DNA from 2 places in the Shewanella sp. 10N.286.45.A1 genome. Region 1 is predicted to be linked to the other one. Evidence: predicted binding sites of a transcription regulator. Region 1 holds the regulator's gene; the other holds the start of a gene.
What was found. The regulator LexA, encoded in region 1, represses DNA repair genes until DNA is damaged. The targets are predictions, from matches to a motif close to TACTGTATNNNNATACAGTA.
Positions count from the first base shown of each region.

Region 2: recN (DNA repair protein RecN) is a predicted target of LexA. The motif match lies at 2,176-2,195, and genes of this name have one in related genera.

Region 1 is NZ_JBFRMK010000042.1:14,245-20,360, forward strand. Features, by position in the region: gene mtr (tryptophan permease) at 1-1,106, opposite strand, end outside; gene plsB (glycerol-3-phosphate 1-O-acyltransferase PlsB) at 1,107-3,530, opposite strand; gene lexA (transcriptional repressor LexA) at 3,844-4,464, shown strand; gene AB4238_RS03710 (cell division inhibitor SulA) at 4,461-4,970, shown strand; gene coxB (cytochrome c oxidase subunit II) at 5,415-6,116, shown strand, end outside.
Region 2 is NZ_JBFRMK010000203.1:49-6,164, forward strand. Features, by position in the region: gene AB4238_RS15130 (LysR substrate-binding domain-containing protein) at 1-880, opposite strand, end outside; gene AB4238_RS15135 (AEC family transporter) at 1,025-1,978, shown strand; gene recN (DNA repair protein RecN) at 2,237-3,898, shown strand; gene AB4238_RS15145 (phosphatidylglycerophosphatase A) at 3,997-4,491, opposite strand; gene thiL (thiamine-phosphate kinase) at 4,491-5,450, opposite strand; gene nusB (transcription antitermination factor NusB) at 5,611-6,018, opposite strand; gene ribE (6,7-dimethyl-8-ribityllumazine synthase) at 6,033-6,116, opposite strand, start outside.

The DNA of each region.
Region 1 (6,116 bases):
ATCATTGCTGGGACGATAGCTGCCCAAATGGTGGCTGCTAATGCAGCAAAACCAATCGCAATAAGGAAACCATTCGGGAATAAAATACCTAAAATAGTTGGTGGAATAAATGTCACTGCTGCCGTTTTTAAACGCCCTTGGCGAGACTCATCAAACCCAAATAGATCGGCAAGGTAATCAAACAAACCTAAGGTCACGCCTAAGAAAGATGAAGCCACGGCCAAGTTAGCAAACAGGGTTAACATGGTGTTTAACCAACTACTCGCGATAACTTCCGATAACGCACCCACCAATACGCCCATATTACCGCCTTGAGCAATAATATCGACAAACTGACTACGAGGAATGTTACCCATAGTCGCAACTAACCAGCAGCTATAAATGACTAAGGCAATAAAGGTACCAATGAACAGCGCCTTAATAATAGTCTTTGGTTGATTGCCGTAGTACTTAACTAAGCTAGGAACGTTACCATGGTAACCAAAGCTCGCTAAACCAAAAGGCAGTGCCGCCAATAGGTATGGTGCATAACTTGTTTCGCCATCGGGCACGAACAATTTACTGGTATCGACATCTATCAATAGATTACCAACAGCCAAGAAGAAGGTAATGATCATACCGCCAAGCATAATGGTGGTGATCCTATCTACGGCTTTGGTGCTGATGATAACGATGGTAGCCAATACCGCAGCAAACACTAGCCCAGCAAGACTTTGCGGTAAGCTTATCCCCAGCCCTTCAAGACTATGGTTAACGATTGAACTGCCACCACTTATGTAGGCGTAAGTCAGAATATATAAAACAAAAGCAATGGAAAGCCCATTGACGATGCGCCAAAATTGGCCAAGCGTGGTTTTAGTGAGTGTGTCGAAACTGGAGCCTGGTTCAAAATGAAGGTTAGTCTCTAGCAACATCAAACCAGACACCAACATACAAAACCATATGCCTACCAACATTAACATTGAGTAGCCAAACCACATGCCTGCGCCCACTACAGGTAAGGAGAACATGCCCGCACCAACGGTCGTGCCCGCAATGATCATTGCGCCGCCTAATAGTGATTTTCCTTCGGCCTTGTTTTTGGCCGCATTCATATGATTTGCCATTTAATCTTTTTGCTCCGCATTAACGCTATCAACAATCGTCTGTCTAACGGATGAACGCAGTAGCAAATTAGCTCTATCTTTTATACGTTTGATATCACTACAGCCTTCGCTATCGGTTAGATGACCTAACTCTTTTAATTTAACGCTTAGCGTAGCGTATAGCTTCTTGTCGTAGAACTCTGGCGCAGTAATACCGTGAAGTGCTCCCAGCCTTTGTGCAAGGCGATGGCTATCGCGCTCTAACTCTGAGCGCTCCATGTTAGGTTTCACTGCTAACAAGTTAAATAAGATAGCGTAACGTTGCATCGTTTCGTCGATGGTGCCAGACAGCAATAGCAACTGATTAACTTTGTCATCGGCAACTTCAAAGTGACCATTTTCAACCACTAATCCCTGCGCAACAAAGATATCTAAGATGCTATTCGCGTAGACCTTAGGATCTTCAATGCCCATAAATAATTCGGCTTGAAGCAGTGGATAAAAGTCATTAATTACACACACAACATCATCACGAGTGCAACGCTCTTTACGCAATAAACAGGCTGCGATCAGTGAAGGAACCACCAACAGATGAATGATGTTATTACGATAATAAGTCATCGTTATCGCAATACTGTCATCAATAGAGATAATGTCGCCAAGCGCATCACTTTCAATCTGAATCTTCTTCAGCTCAAGACCTTGCGAAACTAAATCTTTACCACTCCCCTCGGGGACGGAAGTGTACTCGGTATAAGGCAGTTCTTTTAACAATGTAAGATAAAGATCTAACTGCTTTTCAAGCTGACTACGTTCTAGTGCATTTTGCTCTGATGCCAGTAATACCAAGCTCGTTAACGTCACTGAACTGACTGCTGCAGCATCGTTAATATTAGTCATTACTTGGCTGGCTAACGTATTCACCGCTGGCGTTAACCAAGTTGGCTTTTGCTCAGGATCTTGGGCGATATCTTCGCGCCAATTAGGCACTTCGTCATTTAAGAAGTTATGCAGTGTTATAGGCTTACCAAAGTTGACATAGCCTTGGCCAAAGTTACCTAACTTACGGATGGCGCCAAATACCTGCCAGACAGATTCTTTCTTTTTCTTTTTACCGCTTAGCTCTTTATGGTAAGTCGCTACTTCCATCACATGATCGTAACCCAAGTAAACAGGAACCAAGGTTACAGGTCGTTCGACACCGCGGAGAACACTATTAAGCGTCATCGCAATCATGCCTGTTTTAGGCGCCAATAAGCGACCAGTACGCGAACGTCCGCCTTCAGTGAAATACTCCACCGAGTAACCTTTAGTGAATAACTGATCTAAATATTCACGGAATACTGCGGTGTAAAGCTTATTACCACGGAAACTACGACGAATAAAGAATGCACCGCCACGACGGAACATCGGCCCTGCCGGCCAGAAGTTAAGGTTAATACCGGCAGCAATATGCGGCGGCACCATACCTTGGTAATAAAGAATGTAAGACAGCAACAAGTAGTCCATATGGCTACGGTGGCACGGTACATAAACTATTTCGTGACCATCATGGTGTAACTGGCGGATCTGCTCCGCACCTTTGATGTTTATGCCTTTATAAAGCTTATTCCACAGCCAAGTGAGAAAACGCTCGGCTATACGTACCAAACTGTCTGAGTAATCAGCTGCAACTTCATCAAGATATTCCATTGCTTTGGCGCGAGCCTCAGCTTCTGAGATTTTTTTGCTCGCCGCTTCCTCTTTTATCGCCTTGGTAATCGAATCTGATTTAAGCAAAGAATGGAAAAGCGCTTGGCGTTTAGGCAGTTGAGGCCCTGTCATCACTTTTCGCTGACGCTGGAAATGCACTCGGGCAACGCGCGCGAGCTTTTGAGCTATACGCTTATCGGTGCCATGTTCATCTGCCATGTAGCGCAGCGACACAGCATTAGAAAACTGGACAAAGTTATGACGACCTAAGAATAAGATCATCAAACACTTACGTAGCCAAGTTGGATTCTGACGTTCCAAAACAGCCGCGCGCATCGTGTCATCTTCTTTACCTGGAGTGCGCCCCCAGTAGAGGCTAACAGGCACTAGTTGAATATCGAGCTCAGCATTCTGCTTATGTACACTTAGCAAACGCTTGAAACAATGTAGGTACTGTTCAGCACTTTCTCGTTCACCAAATAACGGTTTGCTGCCTTCAAGACAAACAACCCGTGGCGCACTGACGCCATTGACCTCTAAGTCATCATAAGGGCTAGGCAGGCCTAGCGTGCCGGTCATTTCACTTAAAGCAGCAATATCACTCACTGATTCTGTTTTCATGACATAAACGAGCGGTTTGCTTGGATCGAGATTGAGATCATCAAAAGGATCGTGAGGTACCACAATAGTGTGTACCAACTTTTTCTGGATCCAGCGTAAAGATTTAAACCAAAGAGAGTCTTTTTTCGACATGATTCGCTTGCAGTGTTAGTCGCTTCTAATAACCCCGTAGAATACCAGAATTCCTAACGCTTTGCGCAATTGCTTTACAATCGGCACTGGAAGCTACTGTGCATTTATAGAACAATGACTTAGCTACAACTTAGTGCATACACTCTAGATTAATATTGATTAACGCCCCCTCCAGCAGGCATTAGCCACCACATTAAAGGCGACACGAGATAAATGTAAATTTAACTTATGCTTACATTAATATGGTTAATACTTGCACTGATTAAATTACTGTATATACTGACAGGTACTGTATAGAAAAACAGGTTCAGCCATGAGACCACTTACACCGCGCCAAGCAGAAATTTTAGAACTGATTAAACGAAACATTTCTGATACAGGCATGCCACCTACCCGTGCAGAGATTGCGAGACGTTTAGGCTTTAAGTCTGCTAATGCCGCTGAAGAGCATTTAAAAGCACTGGCCAAAAAAGGGTGTATTGAGATCATTCCTGGCACTTCTAGAGGAATTAGACTTACACAGGAAGATGCAGAGGAAACAGAGTCTGGTTTACCTCTGATTGGCCAGGTCGCCGCTGGTGAGCCAATACTTGCCCAAGAACATGTCGAGCAACACTATAAAGTTGACCCAGCCATGTTCCGTCCTTCAGCTGATTTTCTTCTGCGTGTTCGCGGTGACAGTATGAAAGATATCGGCATACTTGAAGGGGATCTATTAGCTGTACATAAAAGTCAGCAAGCACGTAACGGCCAGGTAGTGGTGGCTCGTGTTGAAGATGATGTAACCGTTAAGCGCTTTGAAAAGAAAGGTAATAAAGTCTTTTTACACGCAGAAAATGAAGATTACTCACCAATAGAAGTGGATCTAGCAAACCAAAGCCTTAGCATTGAAGGTTTAGCCGTTGGCGTGATCCGTAATGGAGATTGGCAATGAATAAATTATTAGGTGTAAGCCCTCGTCATCCAGGTCTGTGGCAAGATCTGCCAACCTCCTCTATGACTAAAAAGAGCACTGATATTGAAACTATGGTATCGGCAACTCAAGGGCGTAATGAGCTAAAAAAGATAAGTGGTCAATTGGCTCAACTGAGCCAACAAGGTCGCTGGATTGTCTTAATTAGCCCACCTAATATTGGTTACAAACAGATGCTTGCAACTGCAGGTGTGCGCATGGACAGAATTTTACTGGTGCATGCTAAAGATGAAGTCGAAACCTTATGGGCGATGGAAAAAGCACTCACAAGTGGTACATCAAGTGCCGTCATTACTTGGGCAAATAGCCTAGATGCACGTGATAATAGACGCCTACAATTAGTCGCTAAGAGTGCCCAAGCACTAGGTATAGTGATTGAAAATGCGAATGCTCACTTACCTGACAGCGCAATAAACACACAGGATAAGGTACTTAATAAAGGTTCATTATTCACCTCTATTCATTAAGCCGTTATTTCTATTACCCTTCTAAGCTTCCTCTCAGGAAGCTTTTTTATTTCCCTAACACGTGAAATTAGTCAAAAAGTGATCTTGATCAATATTTAAACACCAAGTAGGGTAGGAACTGATAACAACGATATTTTTGTTATATCCGAGCGATTTAGTCGTCGGTCTTTATGTACGGACTGTAGATCCTTTTAAAGTATGTGAAGACTGAGATCGGCCTGATATATTTCAGCCGTAGGTGCCAAAGTGGTTACACTAACCAGTAGATAGATACTGGAAATTACAAAAGTCGTATCGATAGTCGACACGTTATATAACGACACGATAGACACGCCACTCGTGCACTTTGAAGTCATCGTTGCTTTTTTGGGAACTGAAGAGTTTACATAGAGCAGAGACTTACTGTGTGACTCTTCTTTGTCTTGTTGACAGAGGAGAAGTCTAGTGAAGCAATTGTTGTATTGTGTGTTGGCGCTAATATTTACGCCTGCACTTTTTGCATCAGAAATGCCACTTAATATGACAGAGGGCGTGACGGCGATCAGTGAACAGGTTTATAGCCTGCACATGATCATCCTTTACATCTGTTGTGCTATTGGCTTAGTTGTTTTTGGCGTGATGATTTATGCCATGATCAACCACCGCAAATCAAAAGGCGCTGTAGCCGCCAATTTTCATGAAAGTACTAAAGTCGAAATATTATGGACTGTAGTGCCTTTTATCATTCTTATCATCATGGCTATTCCTGCAACTAAAACACTAATTGCCATGGAAGATCCAAGTAATGCTGATTTAACCATTAAGATCACTGGTTCGCAGTGGAAGTGGCACTATAGCTACTTTAATCAAGATGTTGAATTTTACAGTTTAATGTCGACACCGCGGGAACAAATAGAGGGCACAGAAGCAAAAGGTGAACACTATTTGCTCGAAGTAGATAAACCTCTTGTTCTGCCAATCAATCGCAAAGTACGCTTTTTAATGACATCAGAAGACGTTATTCACTCATGGTGGGTACCTGCTTTTGCGGTTAAAAAAGATGCTAACCCCGGCTTCATCAATGAAGCTTGGACTCGAATCGATAAACCCGGTGTATACCGTGGCCAGTGTGCCGAGCTATGTGGCAAAGACCATGGCTTTATGCCG
Region 2 (6,116 bases), on a different contig from region 1:
GCTCCGCTTTCGAATGCATAAACTCGATAAACAGCTTTACCTTTAACGGCTGATGACTACGCTGATGATATAAGATCGAAATCCGTCTTTTTTCACCAATCCACTCAGGCAGCAAGCTCTGTAACTGACCGGAGTTGAGCTCATTTTTTACAAAAAGTGTTGGACCATACAGTATTCCACCATTATCCACAGCCGCTCTGACTGCACCATTGAGCTCACTCAATGTTAACTTAGCGGGTCCATCATAGTAAAAGCTCTCTCCTGATGGGTGCTTAAGTGTCCAGTTAAAAAGAGGCCATACTTTGATTAATGCATGGTTATCCAGTTCGCTAGGGTGAGTAAAAGGAGCTGCACTTGCAATATAATCAGGCGATGCGAATAGGCCGTAGTTAAGCACGCCAAGAGAGCTTGAGACCCAAGATGAATCCGGCTGAGTACCACCAACGATGGCAACATCAACGCCTTCATCAATCAAATCAATCACGTTATTGTTTTGCACAATATGCAACTGAATATCAGGGTACTTCTCACAAAACTCATTAATAGCATGTATGAATATCATTGAGATAATTGATACAGGCGCTGCAATTCTAAGTGTACCTTCAGGCCTATCGACCGCTGCGCCACGAATGCTATCAAACTGAGACACAATAGCTTGATACTGCCGAAACAGTGCTATCCCCTCCTCGGTTAAACGTAGCTTACGTGTATTACGCATTAACAGTTGTTTATCGAGCAGAGTTTCCAATTTTGTTAGTTTACGACTCACAGTTGCAATTGGCATCTCAAGCTCTTTCGCAGCTTGAGAAAAGCTTCCCGCATTAACTAGGTGAACGAATTGGTAGATCAGCTGTAGTTCCAATCCAAAATTGCTATTCATCGATAAAACCTTAGCGTTTAAAACAAAAAGTGACGAGCGGCTACGACCTAAGGTCAATAGTATACCAAAGAGCAACTATGATAGTGTTCTAGCTCAATGTTAAGCGTAATTAACGCATATTACTCCAAGTGAATAGAGAACAGCATGCCAGCAGTATTGACGCCGCTCCTCGCCGTATTTGGCATTATGTTGATTGGAACTTTGGTACAGAAAACAAAGCTATTACCGTTTGAGACTGACCAAGTATTAAACCAATATGTTTACTATATTGCGTTTCCGGCCATCATGCTGATTACGCTGGCACAAACACCTATCAGTGACATTCTCCACTGGGGCTATATTGCAGGTTTTAGCGCTGCGATGCTAATGAGCTATGCCATAACATTAGTCATGTCATTGCTTGTAAACCCAACAAAAAAAGCCGTCGCAACCATGCGAGCACTTAATGCCACCTTTGGTAATACTGCTTTTATTGGGATGCCGCTCATGGCAATACTGTTTCCTGGCAACCAAATGGCCTTAGCCGCCGCTGCTATTGCCAGCCTATTATCGGTGATAATTTTCGCTACTGCGTTGGTATCTTTAGAAGTCATCAATAACAATCAAACTTCAGCAGTAAAAGTCGTGACTCTCGCCTTAATTAAAAACCCTATCGTTGTCGGCAGTTTTATTGGAATAAGCCTATCGGCGCTAGCAATAACATTGCCAGATAGTCTGGCGCTTATGATTAAGCAACTCGGTATGACATCGAGCCCTTGTGCACTATTTGCCATAGGTATGGTATTAGCAAAGTCTGGGCAACACCATACATCAAAGCAGCTTATTAACTATCAACAGCTAAGTGATATCAGTGCAGTCAACATGATAAAGCTATTCATACAGCCATTTATTACCTACTTACTGATGACAAGCTTACAAGTGGAACCACAGTTAATTTCGATGGGCGTGATGCTTGCAGCCCTGCCAACTGCAGCAAGTGTTTACTTACTCGCTCAGCGTTACCAGACTCAAGTGATCACTAGCGCTCAAGGCATACTATTTGGAACACTTGTCACTTTTATTAGCTTGCCCTTATTAGAAGCGTTCTTATTAGGTTAAAACAAAATAACCTTCATTTATTATCGCTACCACAACGCCTACTAAGTGCTGTGTCATCAACTAGAATAATATTTAACGATAATGACGATTCAGTCTCCATTTAAATGAGACTTAAGCAGCAACTAACAAAAATCAAAATAAATTAATAACTTAAAATATCACAGACTAAACATTGCTTGATTTAGCAACAAATAGTTTACTGTATAGAAAAACAGTATATACTGTTTATCAATACAGTGTTTTGGATAGGACATCACTATGCTTTGCCAACTCAGCATTAACAATTTTGCTATTGTGCGTTTTTTAGAACTCGATTTTAAAGCCGGAATGACCAGTATTACCGGTGAAACGGGTGCTGGTAAATCTATTGCGATTGATGCTTTAGGCCTATGTCTTGGCAATCGAGCTGATGCCAATACTATTAGGCCGGGCGCCACAAAAGCCGAAGTGAGTGCACGCTTCTCTCTATCCGATATACCGCTGGCTAAACGCTGGTTAGAAGATCATGATCTCGAACTAGACAATGAGTGTATCTTAAGACGCACCATTAACAGTGATGGCCGTTCTCGTGCATACATTAATGGTAATCCAGTACCACTAGCCCAAATTAAATCTCTAGGCCAACTACTTATCGGGATCCATGGCCAACATGCTCACCATGCAATGCTAAAAAGTGAGCACCAGCTTACATTGCTCGATAGCTATGCCAACCATAAAATGCTGCTCGAGTCGGTCTCCGCCAGTTATCACCGCTGTAAAACGATAGAGAAAGAACTGCAGCAGTTAGAGCTTGCTCAACACGAAAGGTTAGCACGTAAGCAATTACTGCAATACCAGGTGGAAGAGCTTAACGAGTTTGCCATTAGCGAAGGTGAATTTGAGACCATTGAAGCCGAACATAAAAAGCTTGCCAATAGCACGGCATTAATAGAGTTATGCCGCAGCCAATTACATATTTTGCAAGAAAATGACCAAGGCAGTGTTGAGTCCCTGCTCAATACCTCTATCAGCCAAGGCCAAGATTTAGAGAGTTATGATGCAGAGCTTGGTAGCGTCGTTGCCATGCTAAATGAGGCGCTGATCCAAGTACAGGAATCCAGTAGCGAACTTGAACGTTATCTAGACGGCTTAGAGTTAGATCCTGAATACTTTGAGCAGTTGGAGTTACGCATATCTAAGGCACTGCAATTAGCGCGCAAGCACCATGTCAATGCCGCGGAGCTATATGCTCATCATCAAGCCCTATTAACAGAGCTTAATGATTTAGACTCCGATGAAGATAAACTTGATGAGATCCGTAATCAACTTAATAACAGTCAACAAGCCTATTTAAACCATGCAAAAAAGCTAAGCCAAAGCCGCAGCCGCTATGCGAAAGAGCTTGATAAAAAGGTTACCCAATCGATACATGAACTCAGTATGCCCAAAGGTAAGTTCAGCATTGCGGTCAGCTTTAATGAAAGCGTAATTAGCCCACATGGCTGTGATGGAATAGAGTTTTTAGTCACCACCAATCCCGGACAGCCGTTACAACCAATAGCGAAAGTTGCCTCTGGTGGTGAGCTATCTCGTATTGGGCTAGGTATTCAAGTGATAACAGCTAAGAAAGTAGCAACACCGACACTAATTTTTGATGAAGTTGATGTAGGGATCTCAGGCCCAACAGCGGCGGTTGTTGGCCGAATGCTGCGCAGCCTAGGTGAGTCCACACAAGTATTTTGTGTCACCCATTTACCACAAGTTGCTGGTAACGGTCATCAACATATGTTTGTAAACAAAAGCAGCAAAGCAGGAAAGACAGAAACCTCTATGGTGCAGTTAGATAAAGAGCAACGCGTTGAAGAACTGGCGCGCTTATTAGGCGGCGATACCATCACAAGCAACACGTTAGCTAACGCTAAAGAGCTACTGCTAAGCTAAGCTAAGCTAAGCTAAGCTAAGTGTTATTGGGCTCAGTTGCAGTGTAAGACAATAAAAAAGGAGCTAATAAGCTCCTTTTTTTATTGTCTTACCCTTGATTAAATCAAGTAGTAAGCGGCAACTTGCAAACAGATAAGCGAGAATATACCCGCTAGCACATCATCAATCATGATACCGAATCCGCCATGTACTTTGGCATCAAGCCAGCGGATAGGCCAAGGTTTCAAAATATCGAAAAAGCGGAACAACACAAAACCAGCTAACAACCATTGCCAACCAGCTGGGGCTGCAATCATGGTAATGAGTAAACCTGCTATTTCATCCCATACAATCGCGCCATGGTCATGAACACCCATATCTTTGGCCGCTTTGTCGCAGATATAAAACCCAATTAACACACTAAATAATGTCAGCCCTATGTACCAAGGCAAGCTTAATGGCGCCATAAGCAAAAATACAGGGATCGCGGCGATAGTGCCGAACGTTCCAGGTGCTTTCGCTGCTAAACCGGAGCCAAAACCCAATGCCAAAAAATGAATTGGGTTCTTAAGGGAAAGCTTAGCCACCGCTTTATCTTTTGAGAGTAAATCCATCAATTAAAATGCTCAAATCCAAGGTTAATCGGTTCAAATGGCTGGCTATCTAATAACAAGTTTAGCTTACCGCCAGTGCACACTTGACCAATTTGAGTAAACTTGACACCGGTTTCAGCCAATGCAATTTCTAATGCGCCTTTTTGCGCCTCAGAAACAGTAAAGAGTAACTCATAATCTTCTCCGCCGGTTAAGGCGTAACTCAATGCCATCTCTTCAGTGACATTGGCTTTCAATTCTTTAGATAAAGGCAATTTATCGACGTTGACCATAGCACCAATATTAGAAGCTTTTAGTACATGCTGTATATCAGAGACTAAGCCATCAGAAATATCGATAGCACTGGATGCTAAAGTCCGTAACGCTTGTCCAGCAAGCACCCTTGGAGTCGGTCGATAATGGCGATTAATAAGATACTCTCTATCAGCCTCATTGCATTGTGCTTTGCCCCGCAGCAGATCCAAGCCTAATGCTGAATCGCCTAGGGTACCCGTAACATAGATCCAGTCACCGTTTTTTGCACCACTGCGTGTCAGACCTGTGTGCTTAGGTACTTGGCCATTGATCGTAATGGTGATTGAGCGAGGCCCGCGAGTCGTATCACCACCCACTAATGCAACACCGTAATACTCAGCAATTTCAAACATACCGGTACTAAAATCAGCAAGCCAATTCTCATCGACTTCAGGTAGCGTTAGCGCCAGCGTCATCCAAGCAGGTTCAGCCCCCATAGAGGCAAGATCTGACAAGTTAACCGCTAACGATTTATACCCCAATGCATTAGCAGGCATATCAGGGAAAAAGTGTACGTTTTCCACTAGCGTGTCACAAGATATCGCTACAGACTTATTAATAGCAGGCTCAACAATGGCACAATCATCGCCTATACCAACGGCCACGTCTTTTCGAGACTGGGCGCGCCCAGTAAAATAGCTTTCGATTAACTGAAATTCTTTCACAATACCAATCACAATTTAAAAGTGGACTGAAGAAAAAAGGGAGCCAAATAGCCTGTGGGTACCAAGGCTATTCCGCTGCGCTTACCCTGCATAGCTGTGGGCATGCAACAAAGACTCTCTTTTAGCCATACAAAAACGGCATCCGAAGATGCCGTTTTAACTATTTAGTTCTTGCTACTAGCTTATCCAGAATACCGTTAACGAACTTATGTCCATCTTCAGCGCCGAATGCTTTGGCAAGCTCGATAGCTTCGTTAATCGCTACCTTATATGGAACATCTTTACGGAAAGTTAATTCATACGTCGCTAGGCGTACAATCGCTTTCTCGACAGGATCAACTTCATCCATAGGACGAACCAAAAATGGAGTGATAAGCTCATCCAATTGGCTTTTCTTTGTTGCGACGCCACCTAATAACTCACGAAAGTAAGCTATATCGACACCATCAACATTCTGTTCAGTTAGAAACTCATGCTCAACATCAGCAATATTGTTGCCACTTAGCTGCCAAGAGTATATGGCCTGAACCGCTAAACGACGTGCCTTTCGGCGCTCTGAAGGCTTCATTAAATTGTCCTAAATTACAGCTGTTCTTCAAGTGCTTGCAAAACGTTAACCATCTCTAGCAGACCCAAAGCAGCTTCGCCGCCTTTGTTACCTGCTTT